Regions from separate parts of the Pseudoalteromonas sp. LC2018020214 genome, predicted to be linked through region 3. Evidence: predicted binding sites of a transcription regulator. Region 3 holds the regulator's gene; each other region holds the start of a gene.
The links. The regulator LexA, encoded in region 3, represses DNA repair genes until DNA is damaged. The targets are predictions, from matches to a motif close to TACTGTATNNNNATACAGTA.
Positions count from the first base shown of each region.

Region 1: the regulator LexA is predicted to act here: its motif matches at 1,244-1,263, upstream of JG479_RS10085 (SulA-like leucine-rich domain-containing protein).
Region 2: the regulator LexA is predicted to act here: its motif matches at 1,888-1,907, upstream of dinB (DNA polymerase IV).
Region 4: the regulator LexA is predicted to act here: its motif matches at 1,223-1,242, upstream of ruvC (crossover junction endodeoxyribonuclease RuvC).

Region 1 is NZ_CP066804.1:2,298,620-2,301,902, forward strand. Features, by position in the region: gene JG479_RS10075 (NCS2 family permease) at 1-404, opposite strand, end outside; gene JG479_RS10080 (tetratricopeptide repeat protein) at 523-987, shown strand; gene JG479_RS10085 (SulA-like leucine-rich domain-containing protein) at 1,286-1,720, shown strand; gene JG479_RS10090 (YchJ family protein) at 1,759-2,238, shown strand; gene JG479_RS10095 (GGDEF domain-containing response regulator) at 2,313-3,230, opposite strand.
Region 2 is NZ_CP066804.1:837,432-840,714, reverse strand. Features, by position in the region: gene JG479_RS03670 (M17 family metallopeptidase) at 1-693, opposite strand, end outside; gene dinB (DNA polymerase IV) at 823-1,875, opposite strand; gene JG479_RS03660 (acyl-CoA thioesterase) at 2,652-3,080, shown strand; gene JG479_RS03655 (aldo/keto reductase) at 3,099-3,283, shown strand, end outside.
Region 3 is NZ_CP066804.1:3,524,178-3,527,460, reverse strand. Features, by position in the region: gene JG479_RS15810 (hypothetical protein) at 1-178, opposite strand, end outside; gene JG479_RS15805 (hypothetical protein) at 492-872, shown strand; gene JG479_RS15800 (PaaI family thioesterase) at 873-1,313, opposite strand; gene lexA (transcriptional repressor LexA) at 1,481-2,098, shown strand; gene coxB (cytochrome c oxidase subunit II) at 2,581-3,283, shown strand, end outside.
Region 4 is NZ_CP066804.1:1,373,468-1,376,750, forward strand. Features, by position in the region: gene JG479_RS06050 (ABC transporter permease) at 1-1,161, shown strand, start outside; gene ruvC (crossover junction endodeoxyribonuclease RuvC) at 1,291-1,815, shown strand; gene ruvA (Holliday junction branch migration protein RuvA) at 1,818-2,435, shown strand; gene ruvB (Holliday junction branch migration DNA helicase RuvB) at 2,443-3,283, shown strand, end outside.

The DNA of each region.
Region 1 (3,283 bases), 1.2 Mb from region 3:
ATAGCTCGCTTGAGCACCAGAGGTATGGCATTAATAATCCATTCTCTGACTTTAAATAAACTTAAAAATAAAAATATACAACCCGACATAAAAACAGCCCCTAATGCGGCTTGCCAGGTATAACCCATTCCTAATACGACGCCATACGTAAAAAAGGCATTTAGTCCCATGCCAGGCGCTAATGCTAATGGATAATTAGCCCACAAACCCATTATAAAACAGCCTATCGCAGCTGCTATACAGGTAGCTACAAATGCAGCCCCTTGATCCATCCCTGCCTCAGCAAGCATAGCCGGGTTTACAAATACAATGTATACCATAGTGATAAAGGTCGTTAGGCCAGCAACGCATTCGCGTTTAACTGTTGAATTATTTTCGCTGAGTTTAAATAAGGCTTCAAACATAATAAACTTGTGATAGTAAAAAGTGGCGAGATTTTAACATAAAAATTATCTTTTACAGGACATTTTACCTTGCTATATACTAAACTGTTAAAGTAGTTAAAATAATAAATGAACCAATATGCTTAAAACAACACCTTGTGAGCAAGACTTAGAGCAACAGCTAGACAACATTTTAGGTTTTGTTACTCAACCAGAAAGCAGCCCCGCGCCCATTGATAATAAAAAAGATGAGCAAAGTACTATTAATAAAGCCCTATATTATTTAAAAAATAATCAAGCTCCATTGGCTGCAAAATGGATGCGCCTTGCTGCAATGGCAGGAAACCATAGAGCACAGTTTTATTTAGGTTTATTTTTTGTAAAAGGTGAAGGCGTGCCACAAAGTGTATTTCATGCTGTAGCGTGGTTGAGCTTAGCGAGTAGCCAAGGGTACGCACCTGCCACTGCAGCGGTTACAGATATACGCAAACATATCGAAACTAAGCGATTTAAAGATGCTCAATGTTATGCAGCAAGTTTGTACGAACAAATCCACCAACTCCAGTTTTCTCATATGATCCCTCGCACCAGTGAAAACACATAAACTAACTAAGTTATAAGTACTGTATACAGTGTTGAAAAATACTGTATATAGTTACAAAGATACTCCTACACAGTATAAAACCCACAAATGAAAACATGACTCAAAAATTTATTTTAAAAATACCCCCTCAAAAACAAGTCTATAACAAGTTGATTAATAAAGAATTATAGATTTAAAAACAAAAAACAATGATCAAAAGCTGAATAACTGTACAAATAAATAGCATAAAATGCTTGCACGAAAGCACTGTATAAACTACTGTATATGAATACTGTATAAAAACCCAGTGAGTGAAATTATGTTACAGCCTATTACCGTAAGAACAGTTAAAAGTTACCAACAAGACGAGCAAAGCGATTGCGTAAATTTGATCCAAATTGAAGATGAAATTTCAGCGACCTTTGAGCTTTTAAAAGTATTACACCAATATAATAGCTCTAATGCATGGACGTTATTAATTGCACCAGATCATGTACCTAGCAAAGCTTTACTTGACTCATGCTCTATTGATACAAGTAAATTACTTGTTATTAGACAGAAGCACCTAGTAAATCTAGAGTATGTATTAAATTCTGCGTTACATAATGGAAACTTTGCAGCGGTAATTACCTGGACCGATATAGTTAATAACCAACTACTTACAAATCTATCGTTCGATTTGAGTAAAACGAATACAAAACTATATTGTTTTACTAAAAACGCTCAAACAACAGAGATACCACTCGCTCAATAAGCTTGTTAAACTAATGTTTTAGACTTTGTATTATTATTATGACTTCACTCAATACCACATTATGTTTTTGCAGCAGTGGGCACAATTATGCCGATTGCTGCGAGCCGCTTCACTTATCTGTTAAGCAAGCTGACACTCCTGAACAACTTATGCGCTCACGATTCAGCGCTTATGTTATTAAAAATGCAAAATATGTTTATCAAACCTACGCAAAAGAAAAACAAGCTGAGAATCCGGTTAAAGAAATCAATGATTTTGCTAACAGCTGTCGATTTATAAATCTTGATTTAATTGACTCAAGCCATGATGGTGATACTGGAACGGTAGAATTTAAAGCCCAATATTTTTATCAAAACTTATTTTGTGAGCTTCACGAAAAGTCGCTGTTTATTAAAGAAAACACTCAATGGCGTTATTTAGATGGCACTATATATCCTGTTGAAGATATTAAAGTAGGCAGAAATGATGACTGCCCATGCGGTAGCAATAAAAAGTACAAAAAATGTCATAGCATGTAATAAATAATCTTATTTAATATTTATCACCTAAAAGGTGTTTTTAAGTGGCAGAGTGATTTATTAGCTAACTAAACTTAAAAACACACTTTGTTACGCCCTTGCATTTTAGACTCATACATTTTTTCATCTGCGATCTGCAACGTGTTTTTGTTATTTACATATGGTTGTAGGGTTGCACCGCCAATACTAATAGTCACAAAATCATATTCTGAATATTTGTGTAATATTCCTAAATCGGCCACATTTTGTTTAATTTTATCAGCAACACAAATTGCACCTTCAGTGCTTGTATGCGGTAGAACAACTACAAACTCTTCGCCGCCATAACGCGCAACAAAATCGGTTGGCCTTTGCAAACTATTAGTAATAGTTTGTGCTACTAGGTTTAACACCGTATCCCCCTGCACATGACCATAGATATCATTGTATTGCTTAAAGTAATCTATATCGATGAGTAATAACGCATAGTCAACTTTTTCTCGTAAGGCGCTTCGTTCCATTTTAGAAAAATGTGCATCAAAATAACGGCGATTGAATACTTTAGTTAAATCATCTAAAAATACTTTTTGATTGAGTAAGTCGTGTTGTAATTTTAACGTTATATGGGCACGAACCCTTCTAAATAGTGTTTCTTTTATAATCGGCTTTTTAATAAAATCAACAGCTCCGGCTTCCCAACACTCTTCTTCTTCGTTTTCAAAGGATGTAACAAAAATAACTGGGATATCCTGTGTTTCAGTATTATTTTTTAATTTTAAACATGTATCAATACCACTCATTCCACCCATACTAATATCGAGTAGGACTATATCGGGTACATTTACATTACAAATTTCAATTGCTTCTTCACCACTTCCAGCTGTTGTCACATTAAAATGCTCAGATAATATTTTTTTCAATACGATTAAGCTTAATAACTGATCGTCAACTATAAGTACTTTAGAATTCTTTAAACTTAGTTTTAATTGATGGTCAGAGTAATTTATTGGCATAGTAAAAATGTTTTGTTTTTTTAATTAAAAACAGCCTATAGCATCACATTTTG
Region 2 (3,283 bases), 1.0 Mb from region 3:
GTGATGGCGCTCAACTGCATACGATGCGCGAGCAACTGTACTTAGCATTGGATAGTTTTTATCAATAGCTGCAATATCATCAATTACGTCAACTGCAATGTTTGAGCCTTTAAACAATTCAACGCAGTAATCAGCAAAACGTGGAGGAGCCATACGCTCAGGTTCAGTACCACACAGGTCACGCGCTGCATATTGGCCAGCTGCAATGGCATTAACAGCTTTAATCGTTTGCTCGCTTGCGCCAACTAAACCAATCTGTGTAATAGGTTCAATGCTTTCACCGTGATATTCACGCGCTTCTAATGGCTGCCATAAGGCTTGGCAAGCGCCTAAATAAGCAACTTCTAAAGCATGCTGATAACGGCTATCGCCATTTAAATTTGGTAAAAATAATGCAGGGTTAACACTGCCCGACGCTTTTGCTTCGTTAATTGCTAATTTAGCAGCATCAAAATAACGACGCACGTCGTCGTAATCTCTATTTAACGGACCGGTTGGAGCAAGTACAACGCGCTTGTTTTCAATTACTAATAAAGTAACTTGCTTACCGATGCGAGAATCTACGTTTGCTTGAGCTAAAATAGCATCACGTAATGAGTTATTTGGTAATAGAGAAAAGTCATCACTAATAATAATAAGCGCATCATGAGATGTGCATTCAAGGCTTGCACTAACCGCTTGAGGGTATGCCATAAATAAGGTCCTGTTAGAAAACATAAGCCCCTATTATCGTCGATTTAAATATTGAAGACCAGTAAGGAGCGATGAGCTAATCACATAACCTGTCAATAAATGGCAACTTGGAGTTACAGGCTTTACAGCTTAATCGAGAATACTAAGTTGAAAGTTTTGTTCTGGCTCGTTTTTAATCCCAACGCCTATGCCAAGTAATCTTACAGGCTGTTGTAGCCCTCGCTGGTAGGCCTTAGTAAGTAGTTGAACAAATATTTCTGTATTTAGCTCGTGATATACCTGATCGGCAGAGGTCACTACAAAATTTGCAAACTTCACCTTAACACTCAATTTATTAATACGATTTTGTAACTGCTGTTTATTAAGCCTTAAAATTAATTCCTCTAACAACCTTGGCAGCTCATCTAAGCACTCCTGTAAACTCGTTTTGTTGTACTCGTAGGTATGTTCAACACTCAGCGATTTTCTTATGCGATCTGTGGATACTTTACCAACATACTCACCTGCACATTTTTGATATAGCGACACACCAAAATTACCCACATGTTGCTGCATCCAGTTAACGCCTTTTTCACGTACATCCTTGCCGGTATATAAGCCTTTTAAATTTAGCTTTTCGAGCGTTACTTTGCCCACTCCTGGAATTTTCCCCAGCGGTAATTGCGCTAAAAAGTCATCGACCTCATCAGGCAAAACGACAAATTGACCATTCGGTTTGTTTTCGTCACTGGCTATTTTGGCAATAAATTTAATCGGTGCAATACCTGCTGATGCAGTGAGCCCTGTAGCATTGTAAATATCGGCTCTTATTTGCTGTGCAATAAGTGTGGCACTGCCTTTACAAGCGGTGCTGTCTGTTACATCTAGATAGGCTTCGTCTAAAGACAGGGGTTCAATTAAGTCTGTGTAGCGGCTAAATACTTCACGTATTTGGTTTGAAGCTTCTTTGTATACAGCCATGCGCCCTGGGACAATAACTAAATCGGGGCATAATTGTTTAGCATGATAGTTCGACATAGCCGATCGTACGCCATACTCTCTAGCTATATAGTTAGCGGTCGAGAGCACGCCTCGTCGGCTATTGCCTCCAATAGCAAGCGGTACACATGCAAGTTTTGGATTATCTCGCATTTCTACTGCTGCATAAAAGCAATCCATGTCTATGTGAATAAACTTCTTCATCACCACAACAACAACTGGTTATTTATACAGTCATTATTATAGAATCACATGCGATAAGCAAGCCTAGGGCCTGTTTATCTTTCGAGGTTAAATTTGCAGCAGTATGTTTGGTATTTAGGCAAGGCAGAGCCTATGTAGTGTGGTTATTCCCCATAAATAGGCGATAACGTAGCATAAATGCCAAACATGCGCTGCCCGAAGGGTTCTGCCTAGGGGCAATTTACTCTTTGTTGCCTACATGGATGTAGGTAAGGGGCGTGAGCAGGACGCGGAAGCTTTGCTCGGTTTTTACTTATTCTTACAGGGATGTAAGTCAGTAGAATAACGCAGGAGCAGTTATCGAGCCCACTAGGTTACAAACCTCGCGCCGCGATTAAATAGCCCCTAGATTGAACAAATTTTAATCCTGAAAGGTCAACAGGCCCTAGTTAACGATTAAAAAAAGTGTTTATTATCCTCCGTTCTCTTATAACCACGTAGCCAATACATAACCTCAAATAAAAATCCTGCCAACATTAAAATAATAGCGCCAGATTCATTCCCCATCGCGTAACAGGTAAAAGAAGCTATAAAAACCAAACAAGCTAAGGACCAATTAATTATATTCTGCATATTTTTACCTTTGTGTGTTTTTGTGTTTGTCTGTGTAATTTAACTGTAGACCTAAAATTAAACAGGTACAATCATCTTATAAAAAAAACATGCCATTAATTACCTTGAGCTCGTAACACCATGTTGATAATCTAAGTACTTTGAAAATCAAGGGCCAATAAATAATGCAAACGTTTAAAGATCAGCACCCTATTCATACCGATATCACCGTAGCATGGGCTGATATGGATGCGCTACAACACGTAAATAATGTAGTGTATTTACGTTACTTTGAAATAGCCCGAATCGACTTTTTAAATAAAATAAATCTGTTCGACACAATAAGCCCAAACGGTGTGGGCCCAGTAATAAGCGAAAATAACGTTCGCTATAAACGCCCAGTAACTTTTCCCGACACACTCACTGTAGGCGTTACAATTACAGATCTTAAAACAGATCGCTTTACCATGAACTACACCGTTTACAGCCATGCACAAAAAGCAATAACGACTACGGGTGCATCTAAAGTTGTAATGTTTGATTTTACTACAGGGCAAAAAGCCCCAATCTCCGAGCCTCTTTTATCGGCTTTAATCAGCCATGCTCAAAACTAATTTAGTTAAGGAGTTTTTATGCAATACAACCCACTAGGTAGCAGTGGCGTAAACGTATCTCGAGTGTGCCTAGGGAGTATGACTTGGGGTAAACAAAATACTCAAAGCGACGCTGATGAACAAATAGCCTACGCGCTAGAGCAAGGCGTAAACTTTATTGATACAGCCGAAATGTATGCTGTGCCTCCTTCGCCAGAGACCTA
Region 3 (3,283 bases):
CAGCCTGCGTAAATGGGTTATTAAGAGTACGTGTTGCAAGATGCTCCCCATGAACTTTATCAAGAGGGATTGCACTCATAATTAAACCACCTAGTAACCATGCTAAAATTTGTAGTGCTAATAAATAACCTAACCATTTATGTAACTTGCGAGCATGTTTAAATATTTTTTTATTCATGTTTTAGTCTTATTATTTTTAGAGGCTAGTTTATTACATTAATGGGATAAGTTACTGCGACATTTTGTCGCAGTTTAAACTATAGCTTACTGTAATCATTTAAAAATAAAAAAGATTACACTTAAATCCCTAACATGACTTATCTGTTTAATTGAGCTGGATGTTTGATATCCAGCTAGCTTTAAATGCTAAAAAATACTTAAAAGCTGCGAAATATCCATATAAAGTGGTTAATAGAGCATAGTTGATTTGGTATAACGGTAAAACTGCGTTAAAGTTTGCAATGAAATTATTAGAGGATAAATACGAAACGATGTCGGAAATTCAATTTTTAAATGTAGATCTTGAGCTTGAATCAAAGCAAGATATTAGTTTGCTAGTGGCGGACTTGAAAAAAGTCGCGACGATTTTACATTATGACAAAGACGAATACCGTCAACTAGCGCGTATTGAAGCTACAGGTGAGGTGAGCACACCTGATAAAGCCATAAACCATATATGTGAGCTTATTGAATCGTGTTCGCGTAACGCGCTAAAGCAATGGTTAAGCTGTTCACGTAGAACGTTTGATATTGGTTTTGAATCAGGGACTTCTCCTAAGTGCTTTAATCAAGCCTTAGATGCAGATACATTATTGCGTATATCTGCGATTGGTGCGGGTATGGAAATTACCATTTACCCAATCGAAAAGTAACTATCTTCGCTCTACGACTGCTGCGGTCATTTTTGATACGCAGCACAGCTCATTGCGGCTATTTGTAATTTTTATTTCCCACACTGAACTACGTTTGCCAATATGAAATGCTCTAGCCGTGGCTGTTAAAGTGCCGTTGCGAGATGCTTTTAAATGACTTGCGCTAATCTCCTGCCCTACACAGTAAAATTTAGTAAAATCGACAACAAAGTTAGCGGCATAGCTGGCAACTGTTTCGGCAAGTACAACGTTAGCACCGCCGTGAACCATGCCCATTGGGTTATGATGTTCAGGAATTGCCGGCATTGTGGCAACCAAATAATCATCGCCAATTTCTGTGACTTCTATCCCCATAGTTTTCATTAATGTTCCTTGGCCATTAATGCCTTGCTCTAACTGCTTGCACAGCTCTAAGGTGATGGGCTGGTACCAAATACTCATAATGTCTCCTTTGCATTTTTAATCATTTATAAACTTAGCTTTAGTTATATCCTTGAAATGTACACAAGTGAAATTACTTTAGCTATTTTAAGGCTTAATTTAAATTTGCGATTTTTATTTAACTGTATATACTCACAGTTAAATGTACTGTATGGAAAACCAGTTGTATGCGACCATTAACGAACCGCCAAGCTCAAATACTCGAACTAATTAAAGTTTTTATTAAAGACACTGGTATGCCCCCTACACGTGCTGAAATAGCGCAAACATTAGGTTTTAAAAGTGCCAATGCTGCTGAAGAACATTTAAAAGCACTTGCTAAAAAAGGCGCAATTAAAATGAAACCAGGTGCAAGCCGTGGTATCCAATTAATTGAAGAAGAAGAGCCAGAACAATTAGGTTTACCGCTTATAGGGCGTGTTGCTGCTGGTTCACCTATTTTGGCGCAAGAGCACGTTGAAAGTCACTGCAAAATCGATCCATTAATGTTTAAACCGGCTGCAGATTTTTTACTACGCGTTAACGGTATGAGCATGAAAGATATTGGTATTATGGATGGTGATTTACTTGCTGTACATCGTACTCAAACCGCTGAAAACGGACAAGTTGTTGTTGCTCGCCTAGACGAAGACGTAACTGTAAAACGTCTTGAGAAAGCGGGTCGTAAAGTATTACTTCATGCTGAAAACGACGATTTTGACTCTATTGAAGTAGATCTTGAGAATGAGTCTTTTAATATTGAAGGCTTAGCCGTTGGCGTTATAAGAAACGCTGATTGGATGTGACTTTAAAAATAGCTTTTAAACAAGCAGTTTTATAAATGCGTACTAATTAGTACGCATTTTTGTTTTAAAATTTGTACTAAAAATAGGGCGTAAACCGCCCACTGACTATTTAAGCTGTAAACTTTTTTGCACTTATATTTTCCCCCTCCGAATGCGTTAAACCCCTTTGTTTTGCTCATATTTTGAACTTTCTGTCGCCCAGTTGATTACCGATTTTTATTAATTATTCAATATCACCTGATTGTTTTTTATACTAAAACTTGCTTGTTGTTCGTTTTTTAGCTAATTGTTAATGTGCTGAGCTAATAATAACTCACAGCTTTTTAGTTTTGAGAACACACAATATACACAAACCCGTTGTTGGCGCAGCAAAACCAATCAATATTAAATGAGATTGGCTAAAAAAATAAAAATAACGAATTGGCGTTTAAGCCGTATGCCTCTTCGCTTTGCATTCGCAATAGCATCAAAGGAGCCGTCACATGGGTAAACTGACCTCTACCTTGTGGCTTATATTATGTGTTTTTTCGCACCCAGTTTTGGCTAACAGCCAATACAATATGCGCAAAGGCGTAACCGATATAAGCAATAATGTATATCAGCTGCACATGACCATATTTATAATATGTTGTGTGATTGGGGTGATAGTGTTCGCAATTATGTTTTGGGCACTTATTCATCACCGTAAATCTAAAGGGGCTGTACCTGCCCAATTTCACGAAAGCACTAAAGTAGAAATACTTTGGACTGCAATTCCGTTTGTTATTTTAATTGCTATGGCAGTACCAGCCACTAAAACCCTAATTGCAATGGAAGATGCCAGCAAAGCTGATCTCACTATTAAAATTACGGGTTCGCAATGGAAATGGCATTATGAATATATGGGCGAAGATGTAGAGTTCTACTCTATTTTATCTACCCCGCAAGATGAAATCGCGAATCTTGCAGATAAAAATCCTAACTACTTACTTGAGGTTGATAAGCCTCTTGTACTGCCAATAAATCAAAAAGTACGATTTTTAATGACTTCTGACGATGTTATTCACTCTTGGTGGGTACCTGATTTTGCAGTTAAAAAAGATGCGAACCCCGGCTTTATAAACGAAACATGGACGAACATAAACGAAGAAGGTACTTACCGAGGACAATGTGCTGAGTTGTGTGGTAAAGACCATGGCTTTATGC
Region 4 (3,283 bases), 1.6 Mb from region 3:
CCAGGTAACAGTTGGTCGCTTGCAATTGCATCTATCCAAAAGCGTGCAAATGTGAACGCGGTACAGTTAATTAGTTTTTCGTTAGCGATTAAATTACTGCTGTTTTTAGTGGTACTTAAAAACGACATGATATCTGATTGGCAGTCGCAACTTCCAAGCGACGCGCCTAATGCGTTTTTAGTTAATATTACGCAAAATGAGCTTGAGCCAATTAATGAATATTTAGCTCAAAAAGCTATTCAAGTATCAGAGTTTTATCCCACTATTCGTGGGCGCGTAAATGCGGTGAATGGCGAGTTGGTAGCACGTTCAGTATCGCTGCAAGACAACGAGAAAAAAGACGAAGAAGCACGTGCAGGTATTGGCCGCGAGCTAAATCTTACATGGCTTAAAGATGTGCCTGACCAAAATGAAGTAACACAAGGTACGTGGTTTGGTGAGAATGCGATGGCTGAAGCCTCAGTAGAGGAGTCGATGCTTGAGCGTTTAGATGTTGAGATAGGCGATACGCTCACATTTTTAATTGGTTCGCAGTCGTTCGACGCTAAAATTACCAGTGTGCGCAAAGTTAATTGGGCCACGCTTAAACCTAACTTTTTTATTATTTTAAGCCCAGATGTACTTGCAGATTTTCCGGCGACGTATATTTCGTCGGTACGTATAAACCCAGATCAAAAGCGTGACTTTAGCCAGTTATTGCGTACTTACCCTACTATTACAGCCATTGATATTGATAACTTTGTTAAGCAAATCCAAACAACTATTTCGCAAGTATCGCTCGCCATTGGCTTTGTACTTGCCATTGTTGTGCTGTGTGGCGCGCTTGTACTTATATCGCAAGTGCAAGCTAGTTTAGGTGAGCGCATGCAAGAAATTGTAATACTCAGAACGCTTGGCGCTAAAAGCCGATTAATTAAAAACGCGACCTTGTACGAGTTTTTATTACTCGGCGGTTTAGCTGGCTTAGTTGCCGCATTTTTTAGTGATATAGCGCTTTTAATTGTGCAGCAACAAATGTTTGATTTAGCAGGTAAGTTACACCCGCATATATGGATTATAGGTCCGGTAGCTGGCGGCGTATTTGTGGCAGGTTTAGGCTATTTAATGATTGCCCGAACACTTAAACAAAACACCCAAGGATTAGTGCGTGCCCTAGGGTAAGCTTAAACTAACATGCTCTGTAAATGCCCACCTAGTACGTGGGCATTTTTGTTTTTCTTTGTACTGGTAATTTATACAGTGCTCTGGCATTATTAGCGTAATTTAAAAATAATAACAATGGAGCGCTGTTTGGCCATCATTTTAGGGATCGATCCTGGTTCACGTTTGACCGGATATGGTGTTGTTGCCCATCAAGGTTCTAAATTTACATACTTAGGCAGTGGCTGTATTAAGTTAGCCGATCATCCTTTTCCGGTTAGGCTTAAAATGATCTACCAAGGCATTACACAGCTTATTGAGCAGTTTTCGCCAGAAACCTTTGCCATTGAAAAAGTATTTATGGCGCACAACCCCGATTCAGCTTTAAAACTAGGCCAAGCTAGAGGCGCTGCGATTGTTGGCGCGGCAATGGCCGACTTACCCGTATTTGAATACTCAGCTAGGCAAATTAAGCAAGCAGTAGTAGGCAACGGTGGCGCAGATAAAACACAAGTGCAACACATGGTAAAAAATATTTTAAAATTACCCGGTACGCCACAGGCCGATGCAGCTGATGCACTCGCTATTGCGATTTGCCACGCCCACTCAGAACAAAATTTAATTAAACTAGCGGGCAGCGCAAGCAAAACCGTTAGAGGACGTTTAAGGAAATAATTATGATAGGCCGCTTAAATGGTATTTTAGTCGAAAAACAGCCACCAGAAATATTACTCGAAGTAAGTGGTGTAGGTTACGAAGTACAAATGCCAATGACCTGTTTTTACGACTTACCAAAAATTGGTGAAAATGCGATTGTTTACACTCACTTTGTAGTGCGTGAAGATGCTCAACTATTATTTGGTTTTAATAATAAAGTTGAACGTGCTTTGTTTAGAGAGCTATTAAAAGCAAATGGCGTAGGGCCAAAACTTGGCTTAGCTATTTTATCGGGCATGTCGGCAAAACAATTTGTAAGTTGTGTAAATAACGAAGACTCAACATCGCTTGTTAAATTACCCGGTGTAGGTAAAAAAACAGCCGAGCGTTTAGTACTCGAAATGAAAGACAGGCTAAAAGATTGGGGTAATGATTTATTTACGCCATTTAGTGACAGCGCAGTAATAGAGCCAATGAGCGATGCGACAATTGCTAATAATGCAGCGGATGATGCCGTATCGGCACTGCTTGCATTAGGTTATAAATTGCCACAAGCTCAAAAAGCAGTAAAATCGATAAGTAAACCCGATATGTCTACTGAGGTTCTTATTAGAGAATCTTTAAAATCTATGTTGTGAGTAACCCATGATTGAAGCGGATCGCTTAATTGATGCGACTGAAAAAACAAATGAAGACTCTATAGATCGTGCAATCAGACCAAAACTTTTAGCCGACTACAGAGGCCAGCCTCATGTTAAGCAGCAAATGGAAATTTTTATTGAAGCTGCCCGAACCCGTGGTGAAGCGCTCGATCATTTATTAATATTTGGCCCACCTGGGCTTGGTAAAACCACGCTTGCAAATATTGTAGCCAATGAATTACACGTAAGTATTAAAACAACATCAGGCCCTGTACTTGAAAAAGCAGGCGATTTAGCTGCTCTACTTACTAATTTAGAAGAAGGCGATGTACTGTTTATCGATGAAATACACAGGCTAAGCCCGCAAGTTGAAGAAATACTGTATCCCGCAATGGAAGACTACCAGCTTGATATAATGATTGGTGAAGGCCCAGCTGCGCGTTCTATTAAATTAGACTTACCTGCATTTACACTTATTGGTGCAACCACACGAGCAGGCTCGCTTACATCGCCACTGCGTGACCGTTTTGGAATTGTGCAGCGATTAGAGTTTTATTCTGTAGAAGATTTATCGCACATAGTAGGGCGCTCTGCACATTATCTTGGTTTAGAAATGTGTGACGATGGCGCTACCGAAATCGCGCAGCGCTCGCGCGGCACACCACGTATTGCAAACCGCTTATTGCGCCGTGTACGCGATTACACTCAAGTAAAATCTGACGGCACAGTAAACGCCGATGTAGCTAAGCAAGCCCTTGATATGATTGACGTAGATAAAAGTGGTTTTGATTATATGGACCGCAAATATTTACTCGCCATAATCGAAAAATTTATGGGCGGCCCAG